One region of the Streptomyces sp. NPDC051567 genome, then DNA from elsewhere that is predicted to be linked to it. Evidence: riboswitches for the same ligand, from Rfam matches in the RefSeq annotation. Region 1 holds a riboswitch; each other region holds the start of a gene.

Region 1 (10,081 bases):
GGGAAGCACCCTCTCGGCCCGCAAGTCCTGGTTCTTCCTCGCCGACTCGGTGGTCTGCCTGGGTGCGGGAATCCGCTGCGGGGACGGGACCGCCGTCGAATCGGTGATCGACAACCGCAACCTGGGTGCCGACGGCGCACACGCCCTGACCGTCGACGGCACGGTCCAGCCCACCGGCCCGGGATGGTCGGCCGTCTTCTCCGCGCCGGGATGGGCACACCTGGAGGGCTTCGGCGGGTACGTGGTGTCCGGCGCGGGATCGTTCAGGGCGCTCCGTGAGGCACGTACCGGCCGGTGGAGCGACATCAACAGGGACGGTTCCTCCCTGGCCCTGACCCGGCGGTACGTCACGCTCTGGTACGACCACGGAACGGACCCGGACGACGCCGGGTACGTCTACCGGATGCTCCCGGGGGCCACGGCGGGCCAGACCGCGGCGCGGGCCGCCGCACCCGACGAGGTCTCGGTGATCGCCAACACCGGGACGGCCCAGGGCGTGGCCGTGGATTCGCTCGGTTTCACCGGTGTCAACTTCTGGCGGGCCGGGGCGGCCGGCCCCCTGGAGGCGAGCGCGCCCTGTTCGGTGACGGTACGGGAACGGGCCGACGGCACGGCCACGGTCCACGTCGCGGACCCGGCACGGGCACTGACCGGACTGGCCCTGGTCTGGAACCGGCCCGTGGCCTCGGTGCTCTCCCGGCCACCGAGCCTGGTCTCGGCGCTCACCGGCTCCCGGCTGCGGCTCGGGTTCGCCGATCTCGCGGCGGCGGCCGGGACCGGACAGGAGGTGGTGGTGCGGCTGGGCTGAGGGGACGGGGAGGACGGGCGGAGCACCGAGCGGGACACACCGTCACCGGCGGCGCACAGGACGCCGTCGGCGGCCGGGGCGCGCGGCTTCGACGTGAAGGCCGGGAACACCCTGCCGGGGAACGCGGACCGGCAGGTGACCGAGACGGGTCCGGACCGGGGCGTGGAGGGCTTCGCGGACAAGGTCGGCGTCCTGCCCGGCGAGAGCTTCGGACCGCACAGGCCCACCGCGCCCCGGTTCACCGTCTCACCTGCCGGATGGGCTGGTGCGGCGGGGCCAGGGCCCGGCCGGTGCGGCGTTCCGAGGCCCTGCCCGGGGTCCGGCAGGGGGGCTTCCGGTCTGGGCGCCCCGGGTCACCTGTCCGTCGGGAGGTAGACGATGTTCGGCGTGCCCGTGGCCGGGTGGGGTCCGATGCGGGTCCGGACGCCGTACACCCGGGCCAGCAGTTCCTCGGTGAGCACCTCGCCGGGCGGCCCGGAGGCGGCCACCCGGCCGTCGGACAGGACGTACAGCCGGTCACAGAAGGAGGCGGCGAGGTTGAGGTCGTGCAGGACGAGCAGGGCGGTGGCGGGCAGGGCGCGGACCAGGCCCAGGATCTCCAGTTGGTAGCGGATGTCGAGGTGGTTGGTCGGCTCGTCCAGGGCGAGCAGGCCGGGGTCCTGGACGAGGGCGCGGGCCACCAGGGCGCGCTGGCGTTCCCCGCCGGAGAGTTCCTCGAAGCGGCGCCCGGCGAAGGCGCCCGCTCCGACGGTCTCCAGGGCCTCGGCGACGCGCCGCAGGTCCTCGGGGCCGTCCTGTTCCCAGAACCGTTTGTGCGGGCTCCGCCCCATCGCGACGACCTCGCGCACGGTCAGCCCGAAGGTGCCGCTCGCGTCCTGCGGGACGACCGCGACGTGCCGGGCCCGGTCCTTGACCCCGAGCGCGCCCGTGTCGGCGCCGTCGAACAGCACCCGGCCGGCGGTGGGCCGCAGGGTGCCGTAGACGCAGCGCAGCAAGGTGGTCTTGCCACTGCCGTTGGGCCCGACCACACCGACCGTCTCGCCGGGCCGGGCGGTGAGGTCGATCCCGTGGAGCAGGGTGTGCCCGTCGGTCGCGTAACGCACGTCCTCGACGGCGAGTTCCACCGGCCGCCCCGCCGCCCGGGGCACCTGTGGCGTACCGGACGTGTGTGGCGCACCAGGCGTGTGTGGCGTACCGGGTGTGCGGGGCGTACCGGGTGTGCGGGTCATCCGGTGACCCCTTCGGTACGGGTGGAGCGGCGCAGCATCCACAGGAAGAACGGGCCTCCGACGAGCGCGGTGACCACTCCGACCGGTATCTCCTCGGGCGCGGCGGCGGTACGGGCCACCAGGTCGGCCAGGACCAGGAAGAGCGCCCCGCCCAGGGCGGCCACCGGCAGCAGGGCCCGGTGGCCGGCGCCGACGGCCATCCGCGCGGCGTGCGGGACCATCAGCCCGACGAAGCCGATCGCTCCGCTGTAGGCGACGAGCACGCCGATGACGAGGGAGGTGAGGACGAAGACGACGGCGCGGAAACGCCCGGTGTCCAGGCCCAGGGTCCGGGCCCCCTCCTCCCCGGCGAGGAGCAGGTCGAGCGGCCGGGCGAGGGCGAGGAGCAGCCCCGTACCGGCGAGCAGCACGACGGAGGGCAGGGCCAGTTCGCCCCAGCGGGCCCCGCCGAGACCGCCGAGGGTCCAGAAGAGGACGGTGCGGATCTGGTCGGGGTGGGCGGCGAGCACCAGGACCAGACTGGTCAGGGCGGACAGGATGTACTGGACGGCGACCCCGGCGAGGATCAGCCGGCCGGTGGTCATGGTGCCGCCGCGCCGGGCCATGGCATAGACGGCGACGAGGGCGAACGCCGATCCGGCGAACGCGGCGAACGGCACGCCCATCCCGCCGAGCAGCCCGGCGGCCCCCGCCGCCCCGGCCCCGGCCCCGGCTGCCGTGCCCGAGCCGAAGACGATCACCAGGACGGCTCCCGTCGAGGCCCCGGAGGAGGCACCGAGCAGGAAGGGGTCCGCGAGCGGGTTGCGGACGAGGGCCTGCAGCACGGTGCCCGCGACGGCGAGCCCGGCGCCGACGACCGCCCCGAGGAGGACGCGTGGCATGCGCACGTCCCACACGATGGAGGCGAAGGCACCGGTCGGCCGGTCGCCCGTCAGCCCACCGAGGACGATGTCGAGCACCTGGCCGGGGGTGATCCGTACGGCCCCCAGGGCCAGGCCGGCGACGGCGGAGGCGACGAGCGCCGCGGCGAGCAGGACGAGGACGGCCGGTGTGCGGTGGTGCCGCCTCACGTGGCGGCGGGGTGGAGCTGGCCGCCCAGGGACTCGACGGCGTCGGCGACGCGCACTCCCAGGACGGCCGAGGACAGCGGCAGGACGACGAACCGCTGGTTCCTGATCGCGGGAACCTGGGCGAGGGCCGGGTCGTTCAACAGGCGCTGCTTCTTGGCTTCGACGGTGGTGCCGCCGTAGTCGTAGATGAGGACGATCTCGGGGGCCCGCTCGATGACCTTCTCCCACGACACGTCACCGAAGGTGTCCTGGAGGTCGGCGAAGACGTTCGTCCCGCCCGCCAGCGAGACGATCTCGTTGCCGATGCCGGTGCCGCCGGAGGTGGAGGCGGACGCCTCGCCGGAGTCGTAGACGAAGACGGACGGCCGGGGCTTGTCCTTGACCCGGGCGGCCACGGCGTCGATCCGGCGCTGCTCCTCCCCGATGAGCTTCTCGCCGCGCTCGGGCACGCCGAAGGTCCGCGCGACCTCGGTGATCTCGGTCTTGAGCTGGTCGAGGCCGACTCGGCCCCCGGTGCAGTACTCCACGTTGAGCCGGGAGTTGATGCCGGACTTGGCGAGACCTTCGCGGTCGCGGCCCTGTGCCTTGTCGAAGGCGCTGGAGTAGCCCCCGTACACGAAGTCCGGGTCGGCGCCGAGCAGGATCTCCTTGGAGGGGTACTCCTTGGCCAGCACCTTGATCTTGTCGTAGGCGGGCCGGTAGGCGGGCAGCACGGCGTCGTCGAGGTAGGCGGAGCCGACGATCCGGTCCTCCAGGCCGAGGGCCAGCAGGATCTCGGTGGCGTGCTGGTTCATGGTGACGGCGCGCCGGGGCGGGGCCTGGTAGGTGCTGCTCACACCGCAGTTGGTGACGGTGTACGGGAACCCGGGTGCGGCGCTCGCTCCCGCGGCCGTGCCGGACGGGGCGGGTGAGGCGACGCAGGCGGCCAGGGGTATGAGGAGCGCGGCGGGGACGAGCGCGCGCAGGGCGGCGCGGGAACGCGACATGGCGTGGCCTCTCCGGGGAGTCCACGTCCCCGGTCGAAGGGAAGGGGCGGTGCGTCAGTGTCTGACTCCCGGTTCCCGCGAGGGTGTACCGGTCACAGTGGCGGGACCGCACCGGAATCGCACCGGTTTCCTGTCCTGCACCGCCTGGGTTGACGCGGTCAGTCTGCCAGATGTCCGCACGTCACCGGCCTGCGGCCGGGTCGGTGCCCGCCGGGGCCGCCGTGGTCGTCGCCGTCGGGGCCGCCGCGGGGTCCGGCCGGGTCCACCGGAGTCCCGGGTTCCGTCGAGCCGTCCCCGGACCGCCCACTTGACCATCGTGGTCCAGACCAATAGTTTCCGTTCGCACGGCGAACGCGCTCCCGTGTGTTCCTCCCGCGTCCGCGGAGGGATCTGCCCTGCGCCGCCGCGCGCGCGAAACGCACCGCACGGCCGACGAGTTGACGCCCCTCGCCGACCGCGGCCCGCGCGGCCACCGACCGGCGCCGCCGGGCCGCGGAAGACGACCCGGCCCGGCGGCGTCCTCCACGTACGCGCCGCGCGGCGGGTGCCACGTGCGGTACCCGCCGCGCGGACGGAAGCCGACGGACCCCGTGGAGGGAACCCGACGACGGGGGCGGGATCACGGCACGGCCGGGGAGCGGTGGGAGACCTTGCGGGGTGCTCCGGTGTCCGTGCGAGAGTGCCCCATGACCTCGGACCTCGCCTCGGACCTCCCCTCGGGCTTCCCCCCGGACCCTGCCTCGAAGACGGCCGCCCGGGCGGCCCGGACCGCCCCGGTCACCGCGGCCGTCGCGGGTACGTGGCGGCTCGGCGACCTGACCGTCAACCGGATCGGCCTCGGCACGATGCGGCTGACCCGTCGCGCCGACGGTTCGCCCAGCGACCGCGAGCGGATGACGGGCCTGCTGCGCCGGGCCGTCGAGCGGGGCGTGAACCACATCGACACCGCCGCGTTCTACTTCTCCGCCCTCCGCTCCGCCAACGAACTGATCAACCGGGCCCTCGCCCCGTACGCCGACGAGCTCGTCATCACCACCAAGGTCGGGCCGGGACGCGACCCAGCCGGGGAGTGGTGGTGGGCCGGGCCGGGGCAGTTGCGGGGGCAGGTGGAGGAGAACCTGCGCCAGTTGGGCCGGGACCACCTGGACGTCGTCAACCTGCGCGTCCCGCGCCGGGAGACGACCGGTTCGGTCGCCGAGCACTTCGGGGCGCTGGCCGAACTCCGCGCGGCCGGACTGATCCGGCACCTGGGAATCTCCAACGCCCGGCCCGACCACCTCGCCGAGGCCCTGGCCATCGCGCCCGTGGTGTGCGTGCAGAACCCTTACGGGATCGGTTCCCCGGCCGAGGACCACGCCTTCGTGGACGCGTGCGCGCGGCAGCGGATCGCCTTCGTCCCCTTCTACGCCATCGCGGGCGCGGGCGAGGACGCGGGCGTGGTCGCGCCGGACGGGGCACGGGTGCGGGCCGTGGCCGAGGCCCACGGGGTGTCGACGGCGCAGGTGCGCCTCGCGTGGACGCTGAGCCGGGGACCGCACGTCCTGGCGATCCCGGGCACCGGGAACCCGGACCACCTGGACGAGAACATCGCCGCCGGTGCGCTACGGCTGTCGGCGCGGGAGATCGCCCTGCTGGGCAGCACGGCCGGGGAGGCGGCGGCCCCGTAGCGCGTGGCCGCGCCGGCGGACCCCGGCCGCCCCCCGGCTTCCCTCCGGCCGGCCGGTCGTCCGTCCGGCCGTCACCGCCGGGGCCGGGCGGGCCCCGGGTCGGGCGCCCGGAACGCGGCGTCGAGTTCGCGGGCGAGGCGCAGGTGGGGGTGGCCCGGTTCGAGGAACGGCGTGGCCTCGGCGAGGACACGGGCCGCCAGCGCGCCGGCTTCCGCGCGCCGTCCCCCGGCGGCCAGGGCCCGGGCCCGTTCCAGCCGGGTGTGGACGACGTGCGGGTGGTCGGGGCCGAGGACCCGGGTCCGGTCGGCCACCAGAGCGGCCCAGGCCCGTTCGGCCTCGGCGGCCCGGCCCGTGCGCGCCACGAGGGCGGCCCGGCTGCCACGGACCGCCAGGGTGTGCGGGTCGTCGGGGCCGAGCGCGCGTTCGGTGTCCGCGAGCAGCCCGGCCAACTGCCGCTCCAGCTCCGTGGAGTCGGCGGGGTCCGCGGGCCGGAACCAGAGCAGGCCGCGCCGGACGGCCAGGCTCTGCGGGTGGGACGGGCCCTGGAGGCGGAGCCGGTCGCTCAGCAGCGCCTCCAGTTGCCGGGCGGCCGACCGGCGGTCGCCCGCCTGGCCGGTGAAGTACGCCAACTGGTGGCGGGCGGCGAGGGTGTCGGGGTGGCCGGGTCCCAGCGCGGCCACGGCATCGGCCGCCAGGGCGGTGAACCGGGCGGCGGCGGCCCGGGCGCTGCCCGCCTCACCGGTGAAGAAGGCGAGGTGGTGGCGGGCGGCGAGGGTGTCGGGGTGGTGGGGGCCGAGCCGGACCTCGCGCCGCCGGGCGATCCCGGCGAGGTCGGCGGCGGCCCGGCGCGGGTGTCCGGCGTCGCCGACCGCGACGGCCAGCGGCAGTTCCGCGCCGGTCAGGCCGGAGCGCCGGGCCCGGGCGAGGGCCTCGGCGGCGCGGGCCAGCCGCCCTTCCCGGTGGGCGGCGAGCCCCATCTCGTAGGCGTCCTCGGGGTCCGTCCGGGCCAGCAGGGACCGCCACAGGTGGTCGGGAACCGGGGCGAGGCCCGGCGCGTTGAGCAAGTGACCGAGGGCGGTGTACCCGCAGGCACGGTCCCCGGTCAGCAGCCCCGGCCGGGCGTACGCCGCCGCGCACGCCCAGTCCATCGCCTCCGCGAAGGGTTCCGGGCGCAGCTCCGCGCCACCGCGCCCGGACAGGTAGCGCGGGTGGAGTTCGCCCAGCCACTCGCGGCGGACCGGGCGGCGCAGCCCCGCCCGGCGGCAGTCCACGGCCGCGGCGACCACGGCCGCGCCGCGCGGGTGCGTGCCCGGGGCCCAGCCGCTCTCCCAGGCGGCCAGCGACCGGGGCCCCTCGGCGAGGAGTTCGGCGATTCCGGACCGGGTGCCGGACCGGGTGCCGGAGCGCAGGGCCCTGGCGATCCTCGGGTCCTCCCGGTGGGCCTCGGCCCGGCGGCGTTCCTCCGGTGACCAGCGCCGGGCGAGGTGGACGACGGCCGCGCGCCGGAGCAGGTCGCGCTGGGCCCGCCAGACGTCCCCGTCGGAGCCGGTGAGCCGGCTGCCCTCACGGGCGGTGTAACGGCGGTACTCCTCGGCGCGCATGGTGGCGACCACGACGGCGGCGCGCGCCCCGGCCAGCCGGGCCTCCGTCAGGCCGTCCGCGCCGAGGTGTTCCTCCAGGTCGTCCAGCCACAGGACGGCGCGCCGCCGCCGCGCGGCGGCCCGTACCGCCCCGGGCAGGGCGGCCCGGGTCAGCGGGTGGACGAAGGCGTGCCGGGGGTGGAGGGCACGGGTCACCTCGTAGGCGAGCCGGGTGCGGCCCGCGCCGGGCTCCCCCACGACCAGGACGAACCGGGAGCCCCCGGTCAGGGCCGCGCGGAGCCGGGGTGCGGCGTCCCGTTCGATGTACGCGGGTGGCGGGTCCGGGCCCTCGGCCGGGCCGGGACCGTGCGTCTGCCCGAGCACCGGAATCCGCCCGTCCGGGGTGCGCAGCAGTCCGTCGTCCGGCCGTGCGCGCCGGAGCCGTCCGGCCACGGTCCCGGCCGGTGCGCACAGCCCCGCGGCGGTCACGAGCACGGCGGTCACGAGCAGGACGGTCACGAGCAGGGCGACGCCCACGCCCACCGCCCCGGCCACGCCCACCGCCGTGCCGATCTCGGTGGCCTCGACCCCGCAGGCCCACAGGGCGGCCGACAGCAGTGCGCCGGTCACCGGTCCGGGCGCCAGTGGCCCCCTGGTCCGGCCCCGCGCACGGCGGGATTCCCGCAAGAGCAACGTCGCCATGCCGCCCCCAACACGCCCCGGAGTGGCCCCCCATTGTCACCCCGCGCGCCCGTACGGGCACCCCTGCGGAACCGGACAGACCCGGAGCGCGCCGGGCCCCGCGCCGGCCGCTGGGGAGAGCGGTGCGGCCGGGTGTCGCGGCGGGTCCCCGCACCGCCTTCCGGATCATCGTTCTTCGGAAAGTGTTTTCGGATAAGTGTTATCGGGGGCGCCCTCGACGGTCTCCCAGGTATCGGGCATCATCGGCCGCCGGTACGAACAGGGATCATCACATGAGTACTCAGCACACCGCAGCTCTGGTGGCAGCGGCCCGCGCGGGCGACCCCCGCGCACAGGACGAACTCGTCGGCGCCCACCTGCCGCTCGTCTACAACATCGTCGGGCGGGCCCTGAACGGCTCCTGCGACGTGGACGACGTGGTGCAGGAGACGATGCTGCGGGCACTCGACGGGCTGGGCGGTCTGCGCGCGGACGAGAGTTTCCGGTCCTGGCTGGTGGCGATCGCGATGAACCGGATACGGGCGCACCGGCAGCCCCGGTGGGACGGCTCCGGCGTCGCTCCGGAGGGGGCGCGGGACGTCGCCGACCCGGGCGCCGACTTCGTCGACCTGACCGTCATCCGCCTGGGCCTGGCCGGGCAGCGGCGCGAGACGGCCCGCGCCACGCGCTGGCTGGACCCCGACGACCGGGCGCTGCTGTCGCTGTGGTGGCTGGAGTGCACCGGGGAGCTGACCCGGGCGGAGACGGCGGCGGCGCTGGAGCTGTCGCCGCAGCACACCGCGGTGCGGGTGCAGCGGATGAAGGCCCGGCTGGACGCGGCGCGGGTGGTGGAACGGGCCCTGGACGCGCGGCCGCCGTGCGGGGAGCTGCGGGCGCTGACGGCGGGCTGGGACGGCGGCCCCTCGGTCCTGTGGCGCAAGCGGATCGCCCGGCACGCGCGGGAGTGCGTACGGTGCTCCGGGCTGTGGAGCGCTCTGGTCCCGGCGGAGGGGCTGCTGGCCGGGCTGGCCCTGGTGCCCGTCTCGGCGGCCCTGCCGGCGGGGGCGCGGACGGCGGCGGCGGCCGGTCCCGCCCCCACGGGCGCGGCCTCGGCGGGCGGCCCGGCGGGCGGGGCCGCCGGGCCCGCGTCGGCCGGATTCACCGGCGGGAGCCCGGCCTTCGCCGACGGGGCCGCGGCGCGGGCGGCGGCTCCCGCCGGGCCCGGTCCGGGGCGGGCCGCGCTCCGGCGCGCGGGCGGGGAGCGGGCCGGGGGGCCGGGGGTGGGCGGCCGGGGCGCGTCGCGCAGGCGGCGGCGCGCCCGGCGCCGGGTGATCGGCGGCGCGGTCGTCGCGGTGTGCGCCGTGGGGGGCGGCCTGTTCCACCTCGGCGCGCTCCCCGGTTCCGGGGGCCCCGGGACGGGTGGCGCGGTGGCGGCCTCGCCGCTGGGAGCGCTCTCGGCGACGCGCTCCACGGGGAATCGCCCCTCGCCGTCCCCTTCTTCCCCGGCCTCGCCGTCCGCCCCGTCGTCCGTACCGGCCTCCGCGTCCGTACCGGCTTCCGCCCCGCCCGGCCCGTCCACCCCGGGCAAGGCCACCGCGGGTCCCGGTACGGGTACGGGTGCTCCGCGGAAGCAGGCGGCCTCCCCGGCGCCGCGTGCTTCCCCGCCCGCCGCGCGGTCCGTCCCGCAGGGTGCGGCGGGCCAGGTCCTGGCCCTGGTCAACGCCGAGCGGGCGGCGGGCGGATGCGGCCCGCTCAAGGAGGACTCGCGGCTGCGTGCAGCGGCCCAGGGACATTCCGAGGACATGGCGCGGCGGGACTTCTTCTCGCACACCTCTCCCGACGGCACGGACCCCGGCCGGCGCACGACCGACGCCGGGTACCGCTGGTCGGCGTACGGGGAGAACATAGCGAAGGGGCAGCGGACCGCCGAGCAGGTCATGGACGCCTGGATGAAGAGCCCCGGCCACCGCGCGAACATCCTCAACTGCGCCTTCGAGGACCTCGGCGTGGGCATGCACACGGGTGCGGGCGGCCCCTGGTGGACGCAGAACTTCGGGGCG
Region 2 (10,081 bases), on a different contig from region 1:
TGTCGAGGGCCGCGTCGAGAATCATGTCATCGGGGTCCCGCACACCAGAATGGGTGAACCCGAACCGCTCGCCCTGATCGGCCGTATCCTTTCCGAGAAATTGAGGAGTCTGTCATGACCAATCCTTTCGACGACACCGAGGCCACCTTCCACGTCGTGGTCAACGCCGAGGGGCAGCACGCCCTGTGGCCCGTGTTCGCCGACGTTCCCGCAGGCTGGGACGTGGTGTGGGGCGCGGGTGCGCGGGCGGACGCGCTCGCGTACGTGGAGGAGAACTGGACGGACATCCGGCCGAAGAGCCTGGTCGCGCAGTACGCCTGAACCCGGCCGAGGCGTCCGAGCCGGCCGAACTGCCGAATTGGCCGAGCCGCCTGAATACCTGAATGCCTGAGCCGCCTGAATACCTGAACCGGCCGAGGCGTCCGGAACACCGGGAAGCCGTGCCCCCGCACCTGCGGGGGCACGGCTTCTCCGCGTCCGCCCGGAAACCATGGGAACCGCGCCGGGGAATTCCCCCATACTGCCGCCGCAACTTCCCCTCGGCCGCCCTGCCGCTTCCTATATTTCTCGGTATGCGACGACGGAATGTGAACATCCTGCTGACCGGCACGGCATCGGATTCCCACACCTGGAATCTCGTCTACCTCCAGCTCTTCCTGGAGGAGCTGGGGCACTCGGTCAGCAATCTGGGCCCGTGTGTGACGGACGAGCTGCTGACCGGTGCCTGCGCGGCCGACGCGCCGGACCTTGTGGTCATCAGCAGTGTGAACGGGCACGGTTACCGGGACGGGCTGAGCGCCGTCCGGGCGCTGCGCCGCGCCGGCCTGACCGTCCCCGTCGTCATCGGCGGCAAGCTGGGGGTGGCCGGGGCCGCCGATCCGGAGCAGCGCGCACGGCTCCTGGACGCGGGGTGCGACGCCGTCTTCGACGACGGGGACGTCCAGGCCCTGCGGGCGTACCTGGGTGCGCCCGGCGCCGAGCGGGCCGCCGCATGACCGGTGCCGCGCTCCTGTCGCCGGGGGCCGGGAACGGCCCGGCCGCCGCCCCCGTCGGCTCCGGTACCGGGCCGGCCCGCGGACCCGCCCCCTCCTTCGGCGCGTTCGTGGCCCGCGCGGCCGAGGCCGGGCAGCTCGTCGTCCAGCCGCGCATGGGCTTCGGCGACCCCGGCCGGATGCGGGACGGGCTGGAGCGCACCAAGTCCGCCGTCGCCACCACCGTCGGCACCCTCACCATCGACAGCTACACCCGGGTCGGTGACCGGGAAGCCGCCCGCGCCGCGCTCGCCGAGGGCACCCCGCTCAACGGCTACCCCATCGCCACCCACTCCGCCGCGCTCACCCGGAGCCTGCTCGACGGGGTCCTGGACGCCGGGTTCCCCGTCCAGGTGCGCCACGGCTCGTCGCGCCCCGAGTCCATCGTCCGGGCGCTCGCCGCCGCCGGGCTGGACGCCACCGAGGGGGGACCGGTCTCGTACTGCCTGCCGTACGGGCGGACCCCGCTCGCCGAGTCCGTCGAGAACTGGGCCCGCTGCTGCGAGTTGCTGGCCTCGCTGGTGCCCGCGCCGCGGGTGCCGCACCTGGAGAGCTTCGGCGGCTGCATGCTGGGCCAGCTCTGCCCGCCCGGACTGCTCGTCGCGATCAGCCTGCTGGAGGGCATGTTCTTCGTCCAGCACGGCATCCGCAGCGTCTCCCTCAGCTACGCCCAGCAGACCGACCCCGTCCAGGACACCGAGGCGGTACGGGCGCTGCGCCGGCTGGCCCGGGAGTTCCTGCCGCCCTCCGTGGACCGGCACGTCGTCCTCTACACCTACATGGGGGTCTTCCCGCACACCGCGCACGGGGCGACCCGGCTGCTGGAGGCGTCGGCGCGGCTGGCGGTGGGGGCCGGGGCTCGGCGGCTGATCGTCAAGACCACCGCCGAGGCGAGCCGGATACCGACCGTGGCGGAGAACGTCCGGGCGTTGGAGACGGCGGCGGCGACCGCCGCCCTGACCGGGCGGCCCACCGCGGCGCAGGAGTCGCGGGCCCCGGCCGACACCGAGGTGTACCGGGAGGCCCGCGCCTTCGTGGAGGCCGTCCTGGAACTCGGCGAGGACCTCGGGCGGGCACTGCGCACCGCCTTCGCCCGGGGCGTGCTGGACGTCCCGTACTGCCTGCACCCGGACAACGCGGGGCGCTCGCGCAGCTTCGTCGACGCGGGCGGGCGGCTGCGCTGGTCCGAGGTCGGCGCGATGCCGGTGGTGCCGTACGTGGCGCCGGGCGGGCGCACGCCCATGACCTCGGACGGGCTGATCGCGGCCCTGTACGGGGTGGCCGGCCGGTACGACGCGGTGGAGGGCGGCCCCGCGCGGACCGGCGCCGTACGGCCCGCGCCCGTGGGGGCCGGCGCGTGAACGGCCTCGAACACCCCGGCCGGACACCGGACCCGGCACCGGACCGGACACCGGCACCGAACCCCCCGGCGACACAGACACAGACACCGTCACCGACCCCGGCACAGCCACAGCCACAGCCACAGCCACAGCCACAGCCACCGACGCAACCACCGACACGAGCAGGAGCCGACATGACGCCCCACCTCCCTCCCCTGCCTCCCCCGCTCGGCGAGCACCTCGCCTCGCCGCGGCTGCGGTCCGCGATGCTGGTGCAGCAGGAGGCCCTCCACGCGGCGCGCGCGTTCCTGCGCGGCGAAGGCTTCGTGGAGCTGCTGCCGCCGCTGGTGGGCCCGGTCACCGATCCGGGCGGGCGCGGCGCGAAGGCCCTGGACGTCGACTACTACGGGCAGCCGTACAAGTTGATGACCAGCGCGATCCTCTACAAGCAGGCGTCGCTGAAGGGCTTCCCGCGGCTCTTCTACATCGCGCCGAACGTCCGGGTCGAGCCGCCGGAGACGGCCTCCACCGGCCGGCACCTGGTGGAGTTCCACCAGATCGACGTGGAGCTGGCGGGCGGTACCCGGCAGGACGTCCAGGAGATCGCCGCCGGGCTGCTGACCCATGTGGTCGAGCACGTGTGGACGGCGGTCCCGGAGATTCTCCGGGAACTGGGCCGGGACGAGCCGGACTTCGCGGAGCTGCGGTCCGGCAAGTTCGACACCCGTACCCACGAGGAGGCGGTGGCGCGGCTGCGCGCGCTGGGCCACCCGCAGAGCCCGGACGCGGAGATCGACTGGGAGGGCGAGAAGGTGCTCTCCCTGGAGGCGGACCGGCCGTTCTTCGTCGACGACTACCCCAAGGGCTCGCGCGGCTTCTACGACCGCGAGGACCCCGAACGCCCGGGCGTGCTGCGCAACTTCGACCTGATCGCCCACGGCGGTTACGGGGAGCTGGTCAGCGGCAGCGAGCGGGAGTCCGACTACGCCACGATCGTCACGCGGATGCGCGAGAGCGGCGAGAACCCGGCCAAGTACGCCTGGTACCTCGCGCTCGCCCGCGAGGGCATCGAGGCCAGCGCCGGATTCGGGATGGGGCTCCAGCGCCTCGTCCGCTTCCTGACCGGGCTGGACGCGCTCTGGCAGGTCAGCGCCTACCCGAAGCTGCCGGGGGTGATCGCGCCGTGAGCGGGCTGAGGGCGGCGGGCTTCCCCGAGCGGGCGGTCCGGGCGCGGGCCCGGACCGGGACGGCCGAGGTGTTCCCGGCGGCGCAGAGCTACGGGGCGGAGCTGTTCGGCGCGGACCCGCAGGCCGGGCCACGGGCGCCGGACGCGCTGGACGCCCTGCGGATCGTCCCGCCGGTCTTCATGCCGCGCAGGCTGGAGAAGCTGATCGACCTGGGCCGCGAACCCTCCTACGAGGACGTGGACCTGCGCACCCCGGTCGGCGGCTTCGCCAGCGAACTCCCCTTCTACCTCTCGGCGTTCGGCTCCACCCGGGCGGGCAACGGGGACCTCGGGGTGGCCGCGGCCCGGCAGGCGGCGCGGCTCGGCATCCCGATGGTGATCGGCGAGAACATGGTGCCGGTCCACGGCTACCGGCGCGGCGGCGACGACGGCACCCGCTCGGCGCTGCTGGCGCGCGTGGCGGCGTACGCGGAGACCGTCACGGACGGCGTCGGCGGGGTGGTGGTGCAGCAGTCCACGGAGGACGCCGACTCGGAGGTGTGGAACCTCCTCTACAGCGACCCGGGCACCCGGCCGCTACGGGACTCCGGACGGCTCGGCTTCGAACTGAAGGCGGGCCAGGGCGCCAAGCCCGGACTCGGCGGCATGACGGTGGTGGACGCCTGCGAAGCCGACCGGCTGGCCGGGCAGTTCAGCGTGCGGGACCTGCTGGGCGACCCGGGGCGGCGGCTGCGGAGCGCGACGCCCGGGACCTTCACCGAGGAGATCGTCCGCCAGCAGCTGCGGTTCATGCGGAACAACTTCCCGCTGGCGCGGACCTGGGTGAAGTTCCACCCGGGCCGGGACATCGCGCGGGCCGCCGCCACGGCCTGGGCGGCGGGCGCGGACGCGGTCACGGTGGACGGCGCGGAGGGCGGCACCGGCTGGGCGCCCCGGGTCTTCCTGGAGGAGGTGGGGCTCCCGCTCGGGGAGTGCCTGCGCCGGATCGGCACCCCGGGCGGGGACCTGCTCGCCACGGGCCGGATCTGGGAGGGCGGACGGGCCGTACGGGTCCTGGCGCTGGGTGCGACGGCGGTGGGTCTGGGCCGGGCGGCCCTGCTCGCGGTCGACGAGGACCCTCGGGAGGGGCTGGTGCGGCTGGTGGAGGCCCTGGCGCTGGAGACCCGGCTGCTGGTCAGCGCGGTGGGCCAGTACCGGGCCGCCGACCTGTCCCCGCAGGACGTGTGGTCCCCGGACGCGCCGGCCGCCTCCCCGGCGGTCCCGGTCGGGGACCGGTCATGACGGGCCCCCCGGCCGACGAGGCTGATGTGTCCGGCGGGGCTGACAGGGCTGGTGTGTCCGGCGGGGCCGGCGGGGCGGCCGGACACCGCCGCGCCCTGCGGCCCGGCGCCCGCCGTCCCGCTCCCGGGGCTCCCGGCCGGCACGCCGCAGGGCCGGGGCGGCGGCCCGGCCTGGTCCGGGCCCGGTTCCGGCTCTCCGAACTCCCCGGGGTCACCGTGACGGCTCCGGCCGCCGGGGCCGTCCCGGGTCGCGGCGCCGCGGCCGGGGCCGCCGCGGCACGGGCGCTGGCCCAGGCCGGACTCGGCCACCTCGGCGGGCACCTGGTGCTGCGGACGTACGGCGCCGCTCCCCCGGCCCGCGCTCTGACGCGCGCCGCCCGGCGGGCCGTGGCCGCCGCGCTCGCGGGCGGTCCCGGCGCGGCCCTCCCCCACGGCCCCCGGCCGCACCACCACCCCCGCCCCCATCACCCCCGCCGCCCCTGACATCCCGGCAGCACCCACCACCTGACACCCGCCTCCCCACCACCCGCCACCCCGTCCTGCCTCGCAGAGAACAGGTGCACCATGGACACCTCCCAACAGCCCTCACTCGCGCCCTCACCCGCGCCCGCCACCGCCCCCGAACCGGCGTCGGCGCCCGCGCCGGTCCCGTGGGGCCGCGTCGGCTCCCTCGTCGGCGGCCAGGCCGCCGTCCAGTTCGGCAGCTTCGCCCTGCTCATCGCCATGAACTGGACCGCCGTCGAACTCGGCGGCACCGGGGCCGTGACCCTGCTGATGCTCGCCGCCACCGTGCCCCGGGCCCTGATGCTCATCTTCGGCGGGGCGGTGGCCGACACCCTGGGCCCGCGCTTCGTCCTGCTGCGCACCACCAGCGCCCGGGTCGTGCTGCTCGCCACCGGGGCCGTGGTCACCTCCACCACCCAGCAGCTGTGGCCCCTGGTGGTGATCGCGCTGATCGAGGGGGTCCTGCTCGGGCTGGCCGGACCGGCCTCCGGGGTGCTGCTCCCGATGTTCGCCCGGGGCGACCAGCTGGCCCGCGCCAACTCCCTCTACGCCATGGTGCTCCGCGTCGCCCCCATCCTCGGCGCCCCGGCCGGAGCCTTCCTGATCACCGTCGGGGAGCTGTGGCTGGCCATGGTGATCGGCGCGGTCACCGGCGCGATCTGGTTCGGCTGCCTGCTCCACGTCACGCACGGCTTCGTCCGGCCGCGGCGCGAGCCCGGGGTCTCCCTCGTCAAGCGCTCCGGCGACGGTTTCCGGCTGCTGGCCCGTCACCCGCGGCTGCGCTGGATGTTCATCGCCGCCCTCTCCCTGGACATGGCGTTCAGCTGGCCCGCCGAGGTGGCGCTGCCGCTGCTGGTCTCCCAGCGCGGCTGGGGCGTCGGCGCCGTCGGTGTGGTGCTGGCCGCGTTCAGCGTCGGCGCCCTCGGTTCCAGCGCCGTCGGCGCGGCCTTCGCCCACCGCATCCCCATGTTCGTCCGGCTGGTCGTGACCGGGGCCGGTCTCGCCGCGGGCATCCTGGTGATGGCCCTGATGCCGTCCGTGGTCTCGCTGACCGCCGTCGCCGCCGGGGTGGGCCTGCTGTCCGGGCTCAACGGTCCGGCCATCGTCACCCTGTACCAGCAGTCGGCCCCCGAGGCGCGGATGGGCGCCGCGATGTCCACCCTCTCCCTCGCCGGCATCGGCACCGCCCCCCTCTCCATCGCCGTCTTCAGCTCCCTCTCGCTGGCCTTCGGGGTGCAGACCACCTGGCTGCTCTGCGGCGCCATCGCCTTCGTCTCACCGCTGGCCGCAGTGATGGCCCTGCGCCAGCCCGTGAAGGCCGAAGAAGAGGAGACGGAGGAGACCGAGAGGACGGAGCGGACGGAGGAGACGAAGGAGACCGAAGAGGCGAAGGAGGCCGCCTCCGAGGAGTCCGAGCCGGTGGAACGCCCCGTCCCCGCGGCCGTGTGAGGAGCACCGATGACACTCGCCACCCAGCGGTTGCTGGTACCGGAGCGGCTGTCGGACCCCGGTCCGGCCGAGGCCGCGGTGGTGGCCGCGGGCCCGCAGCTGTGGCTCGTGGACACCACCGGCTACCGGGTCCACGCGGCCCGGCACGCCCCCGGCACCCTGGACGCCCAGGAACTCGCCCGCGCGGCCGAGTTCGTCCGGGCGGCCGACCGGGACGCGTACGTCTGCGCGCACGTGGCGCTGCGCCGGCTGCTCGGGGCGTACCTGGGCATGGCCCCGCGCGAGGTGACCGTGGAACGGGCGCCCTGCGCGCACTGCGACGAGCCGCACGGACGGCCCGTACTCCCCGGCGGCGCCCTGCACTTCTCGCTCTCGCACTGCACCGGGATCAGCCTGCTGGCCTTCGCGACGGCCCCGGTCGGCGTGGACGTGGAGGAGCTGGTGGCGCCGCACACCATCGCGGAGACGGCCGATGTGCTGCACCCGAGGGAGGCGGCCGAACTGGCGCTGCTGCCCGCCGGGGAGCGCTCACCCGCCTTCACCCGGGTGTGGACCCGCAAGGAGGCCTACCTGAAGGGGCTGGGCATCGGACTCTCGGAGAACCCGGCGGCCGAGTACGTGGGTTCGGGCCCGGTCCCGGCCCGGCTGCCGGGGTGGTCGCTGACGGACGTACGGGTTCCGGAGGGACACCGCGCGGCGGTGGCGCTCCGGGACGGGTGACGCCCGTACGGGGCCGGGGCGCGAAGGTCCGGCCCCGGTCGCGCGGGCGGGCCGCGCGCATCCGGCCCCTATGATGACCGCGCACAGACAACTTCACAGACAACTTCATGCGTGCACGACCGGGGGAAGCCGATGGGAATCCGGCGCTGACCTGCAACCGTGTGCGGCCGTCCCTCGGGCGGGCCGCGAGCCGGAACACCCGACGTGCCACGCCGCAGCACTTCCCTGTCACGGACTACAGCGCGAAGAAAGGCACCCTTCCCATGCGCAGCACGCTCGTCCGCCGTACCGCCGTCACCGCCGCCGCCCTCGGCCTGGCCCTGACCGCCGCCTCCCCGGCCGTCGCCCGCACCACGGCGCCCCGCACCAACAGCCCGGTCCTGGTGCAGCTCGACGTCCAGGGCCCGGAGGGCAGGCTGTTCCAGGGCCTGGTGATCACCAAGGGCCACGAGGTGACCACCGCCTCCGGTGGCACCCACGCCTGCGACGGCACCAACGGCGGCCGGTACCCGTCCCCGGTCGCCACCCCGACGGCCGCCCTCGACGACGCGGCCCGTCAGCGCCACTTCACCTGGGACGGCACCTGGTACCCGTCCTTCGACGACTTCTCCGTGGACACGGTCAAGAACGTCTCCGGCGGCGCCTCCGCCTACTGGAACATCTCCGTGAACGGCGTCTCGATCCCGGTCGGCGGCTGCCAGTTCAAGATAAAGACGGGCGATCAGATCTCCTTCACCTGGACGACGTTCTAAGTACGGCGGTGTCGGCTACCATCCCACTCCACCGCTCCCTCGCCCCGCCGCTCCCGGGGCGGCGGGGCATGGTCCGCCGGCCCCTTCCCGCTGCCCACCGAGGACTCTCCTTGATCAGACTCGACGACGTCAGCGTCCGGTACGGCGACACCGCCCGGACGGTCCTGCGGAACGTGGACCTGACCATCGGGGAGGGGGAGTTCTGTCTGGTGTCCGGGGTGACGGGGGCCGGGAAGTCGACCCTGCTGGGCGTGGTCGACGGGCTGGTCCCGCACTACACCGGCGGCACGCTGTTCGGCCGGGTCACGGTCTGCGGCAAGGACACCGCGGGGCGCGGGGCGCGGGAACTGGCCGCGCTGGTGGGCGTGGTGGGCCAGGACCCGGCCGACGGTTTCGTCACCGACACCGTCGGGGACGAACTGGACTACGCGGCGGGGCAGTCGGCGGCGGACCCGGCACCGGCGGGCAGGGCGGCCGGGGAGGTCCTGGAGCTGCTGGGCCTGGCCGGGCTGCGCCACCGGACGCTGTGCGGGCTCTCCGACGGTGAGCAGCAGCGGGTGGCGATCGGCGCGGCGCTGGCCGCGCGCCCCCGGGTCCTGGTGCTCGACGAGCCGACCTCCGCGCTGGACCCGGTGGCGGCCGAGGAGGTCATGGCGGCCGTGGCCCGGCTGGCCCGCGACACCGGGGTGAGCGTGCTCCTGGCGGAGCACCGGCTGGAGCGGGTGGCGCAGTACGCGGACCGGATGCTGCACCTGCCCGGGGACGGCTCGGTGGTGTCGGGGCGGCCGGCCGAGGTGCTGCGCACCTCGGTGGTGGCGCCGCCCGTGGTGGAGCTGGGCCGGCTGGTGGGCTGGGAGCCGTTGCCCCTGTCGGTGGGCGAGGCGCGGCGGGCGGCCGCGCCGCTGCGCGCCCGGCTGGCCGGACGGACGGCCCCGCCCGCGCGGCGGACACCACCGGCGGGCACGGCCACGACCGATGGCGGGACCGCTGCCGGGACCGATGGCGGTGCCGGTATCAGCACCGGCGGCACCACCACCGGTGTCCTGGTCCCGCGCGCGGGCGAGGTCACCGTGCTGATGGGCCGCAGCGGCTGCGGGAAGTCCTCGCTGCTGCGGGGGCTGGCGGGTACGGGCCCGCGGGGGCAGGCGGGCCGCCCGTACCTGGGCTCGGTGGGGCAGGAGCTGTCCCGGGCCGACCGGACGGCGGACGCGGGGGCCCGCCCGGCCCGGGAGATCCTGGACCGGCTGGCGCCCGGGATCGCGGACCGCGCCTGTCCACTGGAGCTGTCGGAGGGCCAGCGGCTCTCGCTGGCCCTGGCGGTCCGGCTGACCGAGGCCCCCGGCATGCTGCTGCTGGACGAGCCGACGCGCGGCCTGGACTACCGGGCCAAGGCCGAACTCGCCTGCCTGATCGGCGAGTTGGCGGCCACGGGCCGGACGGTGGCCGTCTCCACGCACGACGCGGAGTTCGCGGCGCGGGCGGCGGACCGGGTGGCCGTGCTGTCGGACGGCCTGATCGTCACGGACGGCCCGGCCGCCGACGTCCTGGCCTCCTCGGCCGATTTCGCCCCGCAGGTCGCCCGCGTCCTCGCCCCCCTGCCCTGCCTCACGGCGGGCCAGGCGGCGGCGCTGCTAGGACCGTGAGGCGGCCGGAACGGGAAGGGGCGGGGGCGGCGACGGCGGGGCCACCGGGGTGAGCGAGGCGTACTCCAGCGGCGCGGACGGGTCGATCGTCATCTCCAGCGGCGCCGGTTCGGCGCCCGCGCGCACCAGCAGGTCCCCGATGGCGGCGATCATCGCCCCGTTGTCGGTGCACAGCG
Region 3 (10,081 bases), on a different contig from region 1:
GCGGTCCCGCGCGCTCCAGGAGGCCTTCACCGCGGTGGCCCGGATTCCCAAGCCCGTCGTCGCCGCCGTCACCGGCTACGCGCTGGGCGGCGGCTGCGAGCTCGCGCTCTGCGCCGACTACCGGATCGCCGCCGACAACGCGAAGCTCGGCCAGCCCGAGATCCTGCTCGGCCTGATCCCGGGCGCGGGCGGCACCCAGCGGCTCTCCCGGCTGGTCGGCCCCTCCCGCGCCAAGGACCTGATCTTCACCGGGCGCATGGTCAGGGCCGAGGAGGCGCTCACCCTGGGCCTGGTCGACCGGGTCGTGCCCGCCGCCGAGGTGTACCCGCAGGCGTACGCGTGGGCCGCGAAGCTCGCGCAGGGCCCGGCGATCGCGCTGCGCGCCGCCAAGGAGTGCGTGGACGGGGGCCTGGAGACCGGCATCGACACCGGGCTGACCGTCGAACGCACCTGGTTCGCGGCCCTGTTCGCCACCGAGGACCGCGAGCGCGGCATGCGCAGCTTCGTCGAGGAGGGCCCGGGCAAGGCCCGCTTCGTCTGAGCCCGGGCCCCTGATGCGGCCCGGGCGCGGGCCCGGGCGTGCGCGGCGGACGGGGCGGCGCGGTCCTCCCTGTGGGTGGATGAGCCAGGACTTAAGACAGCCTTAAGGCGAACAGGTGATCCACTGGCCGTCCTCGCCGCTCTCCTTCACGTCGCCGCAGCTCAGAGCGGGTGCCGTGCGCCCGCGTCGGTCTTTCGTCCGGTACGCGAGCCCCCTGGAACTCCTGGTTCCGGGGGGCGGGTTCCGGGGGAACGGCCCGAACGGGCCACCGGGCCGTCCATGATGGGGCCATGGCGGGCCTGGAGGGTGTGGAACAGCCGTGGCAGCGCGGCGGTGTGTCGGCGGTGCGGCTCACGGCGGCGGCCGAGGACGAACAGGGCCTCAAGGCGCTGGAGACGTACGGGAACCCGGCCGAGGCGGAAGTGACCCTCCCCTCGATGCCCGAGTCGGCGGGCATCGCGCGCCGGCTCACCCAGTGCGTGGTGATCCGCCTCTGGGGCCTGACGCCGCAGACCTCCGAGTACGCGGTCCTGCTCGTCTCCGAGCTGGTCGGCAACGCGGTCCGGCACACCGGTGCCCGCTCCTTCGGCCTGCGGATGGTGCGGCGGCGCGGCTGGATCAGGGTGGAGGTGCGCGACCCCTCGCGCGGACTGCCCTGCCTGATGCCGGTCCACGACATGGACACCACGGGCCGGGGCCTCTTCCTCGTGGACAAGCTCTCCGACCGCTGGGGCGCCGATCTGCTGCCGCGCGGCAAGCGCACCTGGTTCGAGATGCGGGTCGCCGACCGCTAGCCCGGAGCGGGGCGGCGCGGGTCGATGCGGGCGGCGTTCTTGGGCCCGGAAACGCCAGAAACCCCCTGTCGCCGAGGTGAGGCGCTGCGGGGGTTTCATGGGTGCGCCGAGGACCGGATGGGGTGTGGTCCTCGGCGTGGAGACTTCGCTCGGGTCAAGGGGAAGTCGTGGTTCCGACTATGGCAGAAGAGAACCCAAACACCAAAAGTTCAAACTGGGACATAAGTGTGTATACCCTAAGAGTTTATACCTAAATCCTAGGTTTGATGGGTCACTCACCTCGTAATCAATGAATAAGTATCAGCCGCCGCGCGTAAATCGTTGACCACATGCTGGACGGATCGTCTGACGGACTGGTCCGACTGAGGTCCTGAATTGGGTCAATCATTACCTCTCGGGTCATCCACCCCTTAAATGGACAGGTGATCTGCAACCCAGACCGTCGTACGGCCCTGCGCGCCGGGGCGGCGGTCGCCGCCGGTGCCCTCACCGCCGCCTGCGGCACGGGCGGAGGCGGCCCCGGCGCGCCGCCGCCCTCCGCCGCCCGCTCCACCCCGGGCCGGCCCGCCGCACCGCCCGCCGCGCCCGCACCGCGCCGCTTCGCCGGGCAGCCCGTCGAGATCGGCCACGGCCCGCGCGACCGCCCCCGGGTCGCCCTCACCTTCCACGGCAACGGGGACCCCGCCACCGCCCGGTCGGTGCTGGCCGAGGCCGAGAAGGCGGGCGCGCGGGTCACCGTACTGGCCATCGGGACCTGGCTCGACACCCACCCGGAGCTGGCCCGCCGGGTCCTCGACGGCGGCCACGAGCTCGGCAACCACACCCAGCACCACCTGGCGCTCAACGACCTGCCCGAGGCGCAGGCGTACGCCGAGATCACCGGCTGCGCCCAGCGGCTCAAGCGGCTCACCGGCTCCATCGGCACCTGGTTCCGGCCCTCCCAGACGCAGTACGCCACCCCGCTCGTCCAGGAACTGGCCGGGCGGGCGGGCTACCCGCACGTCCTCTCGTACGACGTGGACTCCCTCGACTTCACCTCGCCCGGCGCCGCGGCCGTCCTCCGCAACGTCACCGGGACGATCCGCGACGGATCGGTGGTGAGCCTGCACTTCGGCTACGCGGACACGGTCGCCGCGATGCCGCCCCTCCTCGAAGAACTCACGCGCCGCAAGCTGCGCGCGGTGACCACCACGGAGCTGCTGACCCCATGACGACCACCCGCCTTCCCCGGAAGGCCAGCGTGCTGCTGGCCGGTCTGGTCCTCGCCGCCCTGGCCGGCTGCGGATCGGCCGACAAGGGGCCCGCCGAGGCCCTCGGCTCCAAGGCCCCCGCCAAGGCCGTCCCGGCGGCCCCGCCGGGCCTGCCCGGAATGCCCCCGCTCCTCGACCCCCACGACGTGTACGCGGCCGACCGGCCGAACCAGCTCTCCCCGGTGGTCAAGAACTTCCCGTCCCGCGTCTACGTGCCGAACACCAGCTCCAACACGGTGTCCGTCATCGACCCGGCCACCTACAAGGTCATCGAGACCATCCCGGTCGGCAACCAGCCCCAGCACGTCGTCCCCTCCTGGGACATGAAGACCCTCTGGGTCAACAACAACCGGGGCCACACGCTCACCCCCATCGACCCGGCCACCGGCAAGGCCGGGGAACCCGTCGAGGTGCACGACCCGTACAACCTGTACTTCACGCCCAACGGCAAGTACGCGATCGTCATGGCCTCGATGGACAAGGAACTGGTCTTCCGCGACCCGCACACCATGAACCGGGTCAAGACCGTCCCCGTCAGCTGCTTCGGCGTCAACCACGCGGACTTCTCCGCCGACGGCCGGTACTTCATCGTGAGCTGCGAGTTCTCCGGCGAGCTGCTCAAGGTCGACACCGAGAAGATGGAGGTCGTCGGCCAGCAGGAACTGCCGTTCGAGGGCGCGATGCCGCAGGACGTCAAGGTCTCCCCGGACGGGAAGACCTTCTACGTCGCGGACATGATGGCCCACGGCATGTGGGTGCTCAACGGCGACCGGTTCGACACCCCCACCCTGCTGCTCACCGGCAAGGGCTGCCACGGCCTCTACGTCAGCCGCGACTCCAAGGAGATGTACGTCTCCAACCGGGGCGAGGGCAGCGTCTCCGTCTTCGACTTCAAGGCGAACCGCCTCACCAAGAAGTGGGAGCTGCCGGAAGGCGGCAGCCCCGACATGGGCGGGGTCTCCGCCGACGGCAAGGTGCTGTGGCTGTCGGGCCGCTACAACTCCGAGGTCTACGCGATCGACACCAGGTCGGGCGAGGAACTGGCCCGCATCCCGGTGGGCGACGGCCCGCACGGACTCGCCGTCTACCCGCAGCCCGGCCGCTACTCGCTCGGCCACACCGGCATCTTCCGCTGAACCCCGGCCGCTGAACCACGGCCGCGCGGTGTCCCGGGCCGCGCGGTGTCCCGGGGCCGCGCGGTGTCCCGGGATCATGGAGAACTCCCGGGACACCGCCCGGCCGTAAGGATCGCGTAGGGACCCGCAGGAGGGGCGGGAGGGACCGGCCGTTACCCTGAGCCGGTCAGCAAGCACCAAGAAGGGGTGGACCCAGTGGCGGACATCGATAACGCACGGACGACGTTCGGCAACTTCGACAAGAACGGCGACGGCTTCGTCACGGCCGACGAGTTCCGGGCGGCCATGGCCGCCATGGGCGACGGGTTCGTCACCGGCCCGGTCGCGGACGCCGTGATCGCCTCCAAGGACGCCAACGGCGACGGCCTGCTGAGCTTCGACGAGTTCTGGTCCTCCGTCAACAAGTAGCCCGCCCACGCCCCGCGCACGCCCTCCGCCCCCTGCCGGGCCGGAGGGCGCTGTCACGTCCGGGAACCCCGGCTCCGGGACCTCACTCCGGGACCCCGGCTGCGGGACCTCGCTCCGGAGCCGCCGGGACTTCCAGCACTTCCGGGACCTCGTCGAGCGCCTCCTCCAGCCAGCGCAGCCAGAACGTCTCCAGACCGATCCCCCCGTGCAGGACGAGCCGGCGCAGCCGGTCCTCCTCGGAGTCCCGGCCCGGCGGGAAGTCCTTCGCCTCGATCGCCTCGTACATCGCCAACTGCCCGCGGTGCAGCTCCAGATGGCGCCGCAACTCCCCGGCCAGGCCCTGCGCCCCCACCACCCCGGCCGCCCGGACCCGCAGCAGCAGGGGGTCCCGGATCGGCTTCGGGTCCTGGCTCCCGGCGACCCACCGCGCCAGCTCCGCACTGCCCTCCGGGAGCACCTCGTACTCCTTGCGCCGCCCCCGGACCGGGACCTGGCCGGGCAGCGCCCGGATCAGCCCGGCCTCCTCCAGCCGGCCCAGCTCGCGGTAGATCTGCTGGTGCGTCGCGGACCAGAAGTACCCGATCGACTTGTCGAACCGCCGGGTCAGCTCCAGCCCGGACGAGGGCTTTTCGAGGAGGGCGGTGAGGATGGCGTGCGGGAGCGACATGGCGCCATCCTAGGTTTGCGACCGCCCGGAGCGCCGGACCGGACCTGGCCCCGCGCCCGGACCGGCCCCGCGCCCCGGTCAGCCCCGGACCGGCCCCGGCTCCCAGGCGGCCAGCGCCTCGGGCACGCGCGGGCCCGGGGCGTCGGCGGCGAGCAGGCCCCGGGCGCGCAGGAACGCCGTCACCGCCGGGGACCACGCCTGGCGCAGCCCCGCCGAGGCCAGCAGCTCCGGGTCCGACAGCAGGGCCGGGGCCGGGCCCAGCCGGATGCCCGCCGGGGTGAGGACCGCCGCGTCGTCCGCCCACCGGACCGCCAGGTCCACGTCGTGCGTGGCCATCACCACCGTCGTCCCCCGCGCACGCAGACCCGCCAGGACGTCCAGCAGCCGCTCCTGCCCGTCCGGGTCCAGCCCGGCCGTCGGCTCGTCCAGGATCAGCACGCGCGGAGCCATCGCCACCGCGCCCGCGATCGCCGCGCGCTTGCGCTGGCCGTACGAGAGGAGGTGGGTCGGGCGGTCCCGCAGCGCCGTGATGTCCAGCGCGGCCAGCGCGTCACCGACCCGGGCCCGGACCTCCCCGGGCGCCAGCCCCAGGTTCATCGGCCCGAAGGAGACGTCCTGCTCCACCGAGGCCGCGAAGAGCTGGTCGTCCGGGTCCTGCACGACGAGCTGCACCGCCGTCCGCAGCCGGGTCAGACCGGCCCGGTCGTACGTCACCCGCACGCCGTCGAGCAGCAGCGCCCCGGAGCCCGGCCGCAGCCCCCCGCTCAGCAGCCGCATCAGCGTGGTCTTGCCACTGCCGTTGCGGCCCAGCAGGACCAGCGCCCGCTGCGGCGCGATCCCGAAATCCACGCCGGAGAGGACCTCGGGCCCGTCCTCGTACGCGTACCCCGCCCCCACCAGCTCCACCGACGGCCTCACAGGTACAGCTCCTTCAGGACGAGGGTCACGGTGACCAGGGAGATCAGCAGGGCGGCGGTCCCGGCCAGGAACCGCCAGGACAGCGCCGCCTGGGGGACGAGCACCCGCAGCGTGCCGTCGTAGCCGCGCCCGGCCAGGCCCTCCTGGAGCCGCGCCGCGCGGTCGAAGGCCCGGACGAAGGCGGTCGCGGCGAGCCCGGCCAGCGAACGCCACACCGCCGCCCGGCCCCTCTGGCCCAGCCGGGCCGCCTGGGCGCGGTGGACCTGGGCGAGGGAGTCGAGCAGCAGGAACCCGATCCGGTACATGACCAGGGCCACGTCCACCACCGGGGCCGGGACCCCGGCCCGCACCAGCCGGGGCAGCACGTCCGAGACGGGGGTGGTGAAGGCGAACAGCAGCAGGCCGAGCGAGGCCGACGAGGTGCGCAGCAGCAGCTCCGCCGCGCGGAGCGGACCGTCCGGGGCCGGTGAGACCGGCCCCGACGGGCCGCCCACCGCGAACAGCAGCGGCACCGCCCCCGTGACACAGAAGCCGAGCGGGATACGGAAGGCCCGCCACAGCTGCCGCCCGGCCACCTCGGCCGGGCCGAGGAGCAGGGCGAGCGTGGCGACGGCGACCAGCGGCCCGCCGGGCCAGGGCGGCAGGCAGACGGCCGTGACCGTCAGCCCGAGCCCCAGCAGCGCCTTCTCCAGCGGGTGGCGGTGGCGCCAGCGGCTGCTGTGCGCCGCCACGTCGATGGGCAGCACCGGCTACGGCTCCACCCGGGTGACGGGCCCCGGCGGCGGGCCGGGGTCCGGGCCGGGGGACGGCGCGGGGGCGGGGCCGGGGCCCGGTGCGGGGCCCCGGTCCGCGGCCTCCGGCCCGTCCGGCCGGTCCCCCCGGGCGGCGGCCGTCGCGGCGGCGGCGCCCTGGCGGCGGCCCGTACGGACCCCGAAGTAGTACGCGAGCAGGCCCGCGCCGAGCGCCGCCTGGAGGGCGAAGAGCGCGGACTCGACCTCCCCGGACGGAGGTTCGTACAGCGGGGTGAACCACGGCTCGTAGTCCGGGTCCAGTTCGGTGATGGCCGCCTCGGCCTGGGCGTCGGCGCCCGCGAACGGCTCCTCCTTGCCCTCGCCCATCCCCAGCGCGAGGGGGAGCACGGCCAGCGCCGCCACCAGGAGCAGCAGCAGAGTGTTGATCTTCGCGTGCCGGCTCATCGCCATCGTCCTCGTCCTCGTCCTCGTCCCCGCCCCTGTCCCTGGCCCTGTCCCTGCCTTCGTCCTCCGGCTCGTCACAGCGCCGCCTCCGGCCGGTTTCCGGGCGCGGCCTTGCCCCGGGTGAGCCGGGCGACGCCCAGCCGGACCAGGTCCGAGCGGCTCGACCGCATCAGCAGCCGCATCACGAGGACCGTCAGCAGCCCCTCGCTGACCGCGAGCGGGATCTGGGTGACGGCGAAGATCCCGCCGAACTTCGCGAGCGCGCCCGCGAAGCCGGTACCCGGGTCCGGGAAGGCCGCCGCGAGCTGGACGCTGGTGACGCAGTAGGTGACCAGGTCGGCGAAGAAGGCGCCGAAGAAGACGGTCACCATCAGCGGCGCCCCGGCCCTGCGCAGCAGCCGGTAGACCCCGTACCCCGCCCAGGGCCCGGCGATCGCCATCGAGAAGACGTTGGCGCCCAGCGTGGTCAGCCCGCCGTGGGCCAGCAGCAGCGCCTGGAAGAGCAGGGTGATCGTGCCGAGCACCGCCATGATCGGCGGACGGAAGAGGATGGCGCCGAGCCCGGTGCCGGTGGGGTGCGAGCAACTGCCCGTCACCGAAGGGATCTTCAGGGCGGACAGGACGAAAGTGAACGCTCCGGACGCCCCGAGCAGCAGCGTGCTCTCGGGATGCTCCTTCACCTCGCGGGTGAGGGCGCGGACCCCGTGGACGACGAAGGGAGCGGACGCGGCGCCCCAGGCGACCGCGTGCAAAGGGGGTAGGAACCCCTCGGCTATATGCATGAGTGGGGGAGACCTCTCCAGCACCTCGTGGATGGACGACGCGCCCTGGCCGGTCTCCTGGCTCACGGGTACTGATGCCCTGGCTCCGCCTTCCCGGGCCCGTGCGGTTCCCCGCGTGGTCCCAGTGGCTTCCCGCAGGAGTGGAGCCGGACTTCCCGATCACAGTGGCGAGGGCCGCACCGGTTTCCCACCGGTTTCCCGAACACCAAGGCCCGCTGACCTTAGTCCCGCCGCCGACGCCCCACAACCCGTCCGGGCAGCCCACCTGCGGTCCGTTCCCGCCGACGGCCACGGGAGCCCCCCCCTCGGACCCGGAGCGCCCCTTCGGACCCGGAGCGCCGCCGGGGCGGACAGTACGAGGCCCGCCGGACCGCTTCCCGCGAAGCGGCCCGCCGGGCCTCGTGTCCGTCCCCGCCTCCGCCGACGCGGGCGGGGCCGTGTCTACGTCAGCACTCGATGACGTTGACCGCGAGGCCGCCGCGGGCCGTCTCCTTGTACTTGACCTTCATGTCCGCGCCCGTCTCCTTCATGGTCTTGATGACCTTGTCGAGGGAGACCTTGTGGCTGCCGTCGCCGCGCAGCGCCATCCTGGCCGCCGTGACGGCCTTGACCGCCGCCATGCCGTTGCGCTCGATGCACGGGATCTGGACCAGGCCGCCGACCGGGTCGCAGGTCAGGCCCAGGTTGTGCTCCATGCCGATCTCGGCCGCGTTCTCGACCTGCTCCGGGGTGCCGCCCATGACCTCGGCGAGGGCGCCCGCCGCCATGGAGCAGGCGGAGCCCACCTCGCCCTGGCAGCCGACCTCGGCGCCCGAGATCGAGGCGTTCTCCTTGAAGAGCATGCCGATCGCGCCCGCCGCCAGGAGGAAGCGGACCACGCCGTCCTCGTCGGCGCCCGGCACGAAGTTCATGTAGTAGTGCAGGACGGCCGGCAGGACGCCCGCCGCGCCGTTGGTGGGGGCGGTCACGACCCGGCCGCCCGCCGCGTTCTCCTCGTTGACCGCCATCGCGTAGATCGTCGCCCACTCGCTGCGGTGCAGCAGCGGGTCGCCCTCGGCGCGCAGCTGGCGCGCCGTGGAGGCGGCCCGGCGCTTGACCCGCAGACCGCCCGGGAGGATGCCCTCGCGGGACATGCCGCGCGCGACGCAGGACTGCATGACGCGCCAGATCTCCAGCAGGCCCTCGCGGATCTCGTCCTCGGTGCGCCAGGTCTTCTCGTTCTCCAGCATCAGGGAGGAGATCGACAGGCCGGTCTCGTTCGCCAGGCGGAGCATCTCGTCACCGGAGCGGAAGGGGTACTTCAGCACGGTGTCGTCGAGCTTGATCCGGTCCTCGCCGACCGCGTCCTCGTCCACGACGAAGCCGCCGCCGACCGAGTAGTACGTCTTCTCCAGCAGCGGGGTGCCCGCCGTGTCGTAGGCGAAGAGGGTCATGCCGTTGGCGTGGTACGGCAGGGAGCGGCGGCGGTGCAGGATCAGCTGGTTCGGCTCGTCGAAGGCGATCTCGTGGCCCTCGCCTATCTCGGTGCCCAGCAGCCGCAGCCGGCCCGTCCGGCGGATGCGCTCGACCTCGGCGTCGGCGGTCTCCACGTCGACCGTGCGCGGGGAGTGGCCCTCCAGGCCCAGCAGCACCGCCTTGGGGGTGCCGTGGCCGTGGCCGGTCGCGCCGAGCGAGCCGAAGAGTTCGGCCCGTACGGACGCGGTCTGTGCGAGGACGCCGTCCTTCTTCAGCCGGGTCACGAACATCCGTGCCGCGCGCATCGGACCGACCGTGTGGGAGGAGGACGGGCCGATGCCGATGGAGAAGAGGTCGAAGACGGAGATGGCCACTGGCGGACTCCCTTGTCTGCTCGTGGGGTGGACGGGGCAGGATAGGTCGATTGTTCGGTTTTTGTCCGACAGGCGAGACTAACCCGTGAGGAAGGAGCCGGGCGCGAGCCCGTACGGGACGGCGCCGGAGCGGGGCTGTGGCCCCGGAGGAGGGGCGGGCGGACGAGGCCCCTGGGGTTCCTGGGGCTTCTATGGCGGCGCGGGGCCGCCCGGTACCGGCGACCGGACCGGCTCGGCCAGGTCCGGCCAGGTCCGGCCGGGTCCTGACGGCTGCCGTACGGGCTGCCGTACGGGCTGCCGTACGGCAGCCGGACCCTGGCCTGGCCGGACCCGTTCCGGCCGGGAGGACGGCGGACATCGGACGTCGGACGTCGGACGGCGGTCGTCCGCCGACGGGCCCCGGGGCACCCTGCGGCCCCGGCCGCGGGAAGCCCCGGTCACGCGAAGGGCCCGGTCCCTCCTCGCGGACAGGACCGGGCCCTCCGGCCGCCGCTCCCGGGCCGGACCGGGAACGGCCCGGCCCGGGAGCGGCGCTACGGTCAGAGCGTCGGGTACAGCGG

What was found. A riboswitch is a leader RNA that binds a small molecule or an ion and turns the genes downstream of it on or off. The one in region 1 is predicted to bind cobalamin.
Region 2: linked by a shared signal. The riboswitch ahead of ACIA5F_RS24065 (DUF4430 domain-containing protein) and the one ahead of ACIA5F_RS06455 (ABC transporter substrate-binding protein) in region 1 are both predicted to bind cobalamin.
Region 3: linked by a shared signal. The riboswitch ahead of ACIA5F_RS16885 (energy-coupling factor ABC transporter permease) and the one ahead of ACIA5F_RS06455 (ABC transporter substrate-binding protein) in region 1 are both predicted to bind cobalamin.

What each region holds. Positions count from the first base shown of each region.
Region 1 covers NZ_JBITDK010000004.1:101,452-111,532, forward strand. The annotation lists gene ACIA5F_RS06440 (polysaccharide lyase 8 family protein) at 1-808, shown strand, start outside; gene ACIA5F_RS06445 (ABC transporter ATP-binding protein) at 1,162-2,037, opposite strand; gene ACIA5F_RS06450 (FecCD family ABC transporter permease) at 2,034-3,107, opposite strand; gene ACIA5F_RS06455 (ABC transporter substrate-binding protein) at 3,104-4,093, opposite strand; cobalamin riboswitch at 4,129-4,265, opposite strand; gene ACIA5F_RS06460 (aldo/keto reductase) at 4,780-5,760, shown strand; gene ACIA5F_RS06465 (tetratricopeptide repeat protein) at 5,832-7,970, opposite strand; gene ACIA5F_RS06470 (sigma-70 family RNA polymerase sigma factor) at 8,315-10,081, shown strand, end outside.
Region 2 covers NZ_JBITDK010000025.1:53,589-63,669, reverse strand. The annotation lists gene ACIA5F_RS24110 (amino acid adenylation domain-containing protein) at 1-118, shown strand, start outside; gene ACIA5F_RS24105 (MbtH family protein) at 115-321, shown strand; gene ACIA5F_RS24100 (cobalamin B12-binding domain-containing protein) at 573-995, shown strand; gene ACIA5F_RS24095 (methylaspartate mutase) at 992-2,392, shown strand; gene ACIA5F_RS24090 (asparagine synthetase A) at 2,566-3,558, shown strand; gene ACIA5F_RS24085 (glutamate synthase-related protein) at 3,555-4,838, shown strand; gene ACIA5F_RS24080 (hypothetical protein) at 4,835-5,320, shown strand; gene ACIA5F_RS24075 (MFS transporter) at 5,402-6,790, shown strand; gene ACIA5F_RS24070 (4'-phosphopantetheinyl transferase family protein) at 6,800-7,510, shown strand; cobalamin riboswitch at 7,597-7,732, shown strand; gene ACIA5F_RS24065 (DUF4430 domain-containing protein) at 7,774-8,262, shown strand; gene ACIA5F_RS24060 (ATP-binding cassette domain-containing protein) at 8,373-9,905, shown strand; gene tsaD (tRNA (adenosine(37)-N6)-threonylcarbamoyltransferase complex transferase subunit TsaD) at 9,894-10,081, opposite strand, start outside.
Region 3 covers NZ_JBITDK010000013.1:91,009-101,089, reverse strand. The annotation lists gene ACIA5F_RS16930 (enoyl-CoA hydratase/isomerase family protein) at 1-541, shown strand, start outside; gene ACIA5F_RS16925 (ATP-binding protein) at 832-1,335, shown strand; gene ACIA5F_RS16920 (polysaccharide deacetylase family protein) at 1,758-2,546, shown strand; gene ACIA5F_RS16915 (YncE family protein) at 2,543-3,721, shown strand; gene ACIA5F_RS16910 (EF-hand domain-containing protein) at 3,917-4,129, shown strand; gene ACIA5F_RS16905 (PadR family transcriptional regulator) at 4,212-4,796, opposite strand; gene ACIA5F_RS16900 (ATP-binding cassette domain-containing protein) at 4,875-5,714, opposite strand; gene cbiQ (cobalt ECF transporter T component CbiQ) at 5,711-6,460, opposite strand; gene ACIA5F_RS16890 (energy-coupling factor ABC transporter substrate-binding protein) at 6,464-6,910, opposite strand; gene ACIA5F_RS16885 (energy-coupling factor ABC transporter permease) at 6,985-7,692, opposite strand; cobalamin riboswitch at 7,722-7,917, opposite strand; gene ACIA5F_RS16880 (L-serine ammonia-lyase) at 8,139-9,521, opposite strand; gene glyA (serine hydroxymethyltransferase) at 10,061-10,081, opposite strand, start outside.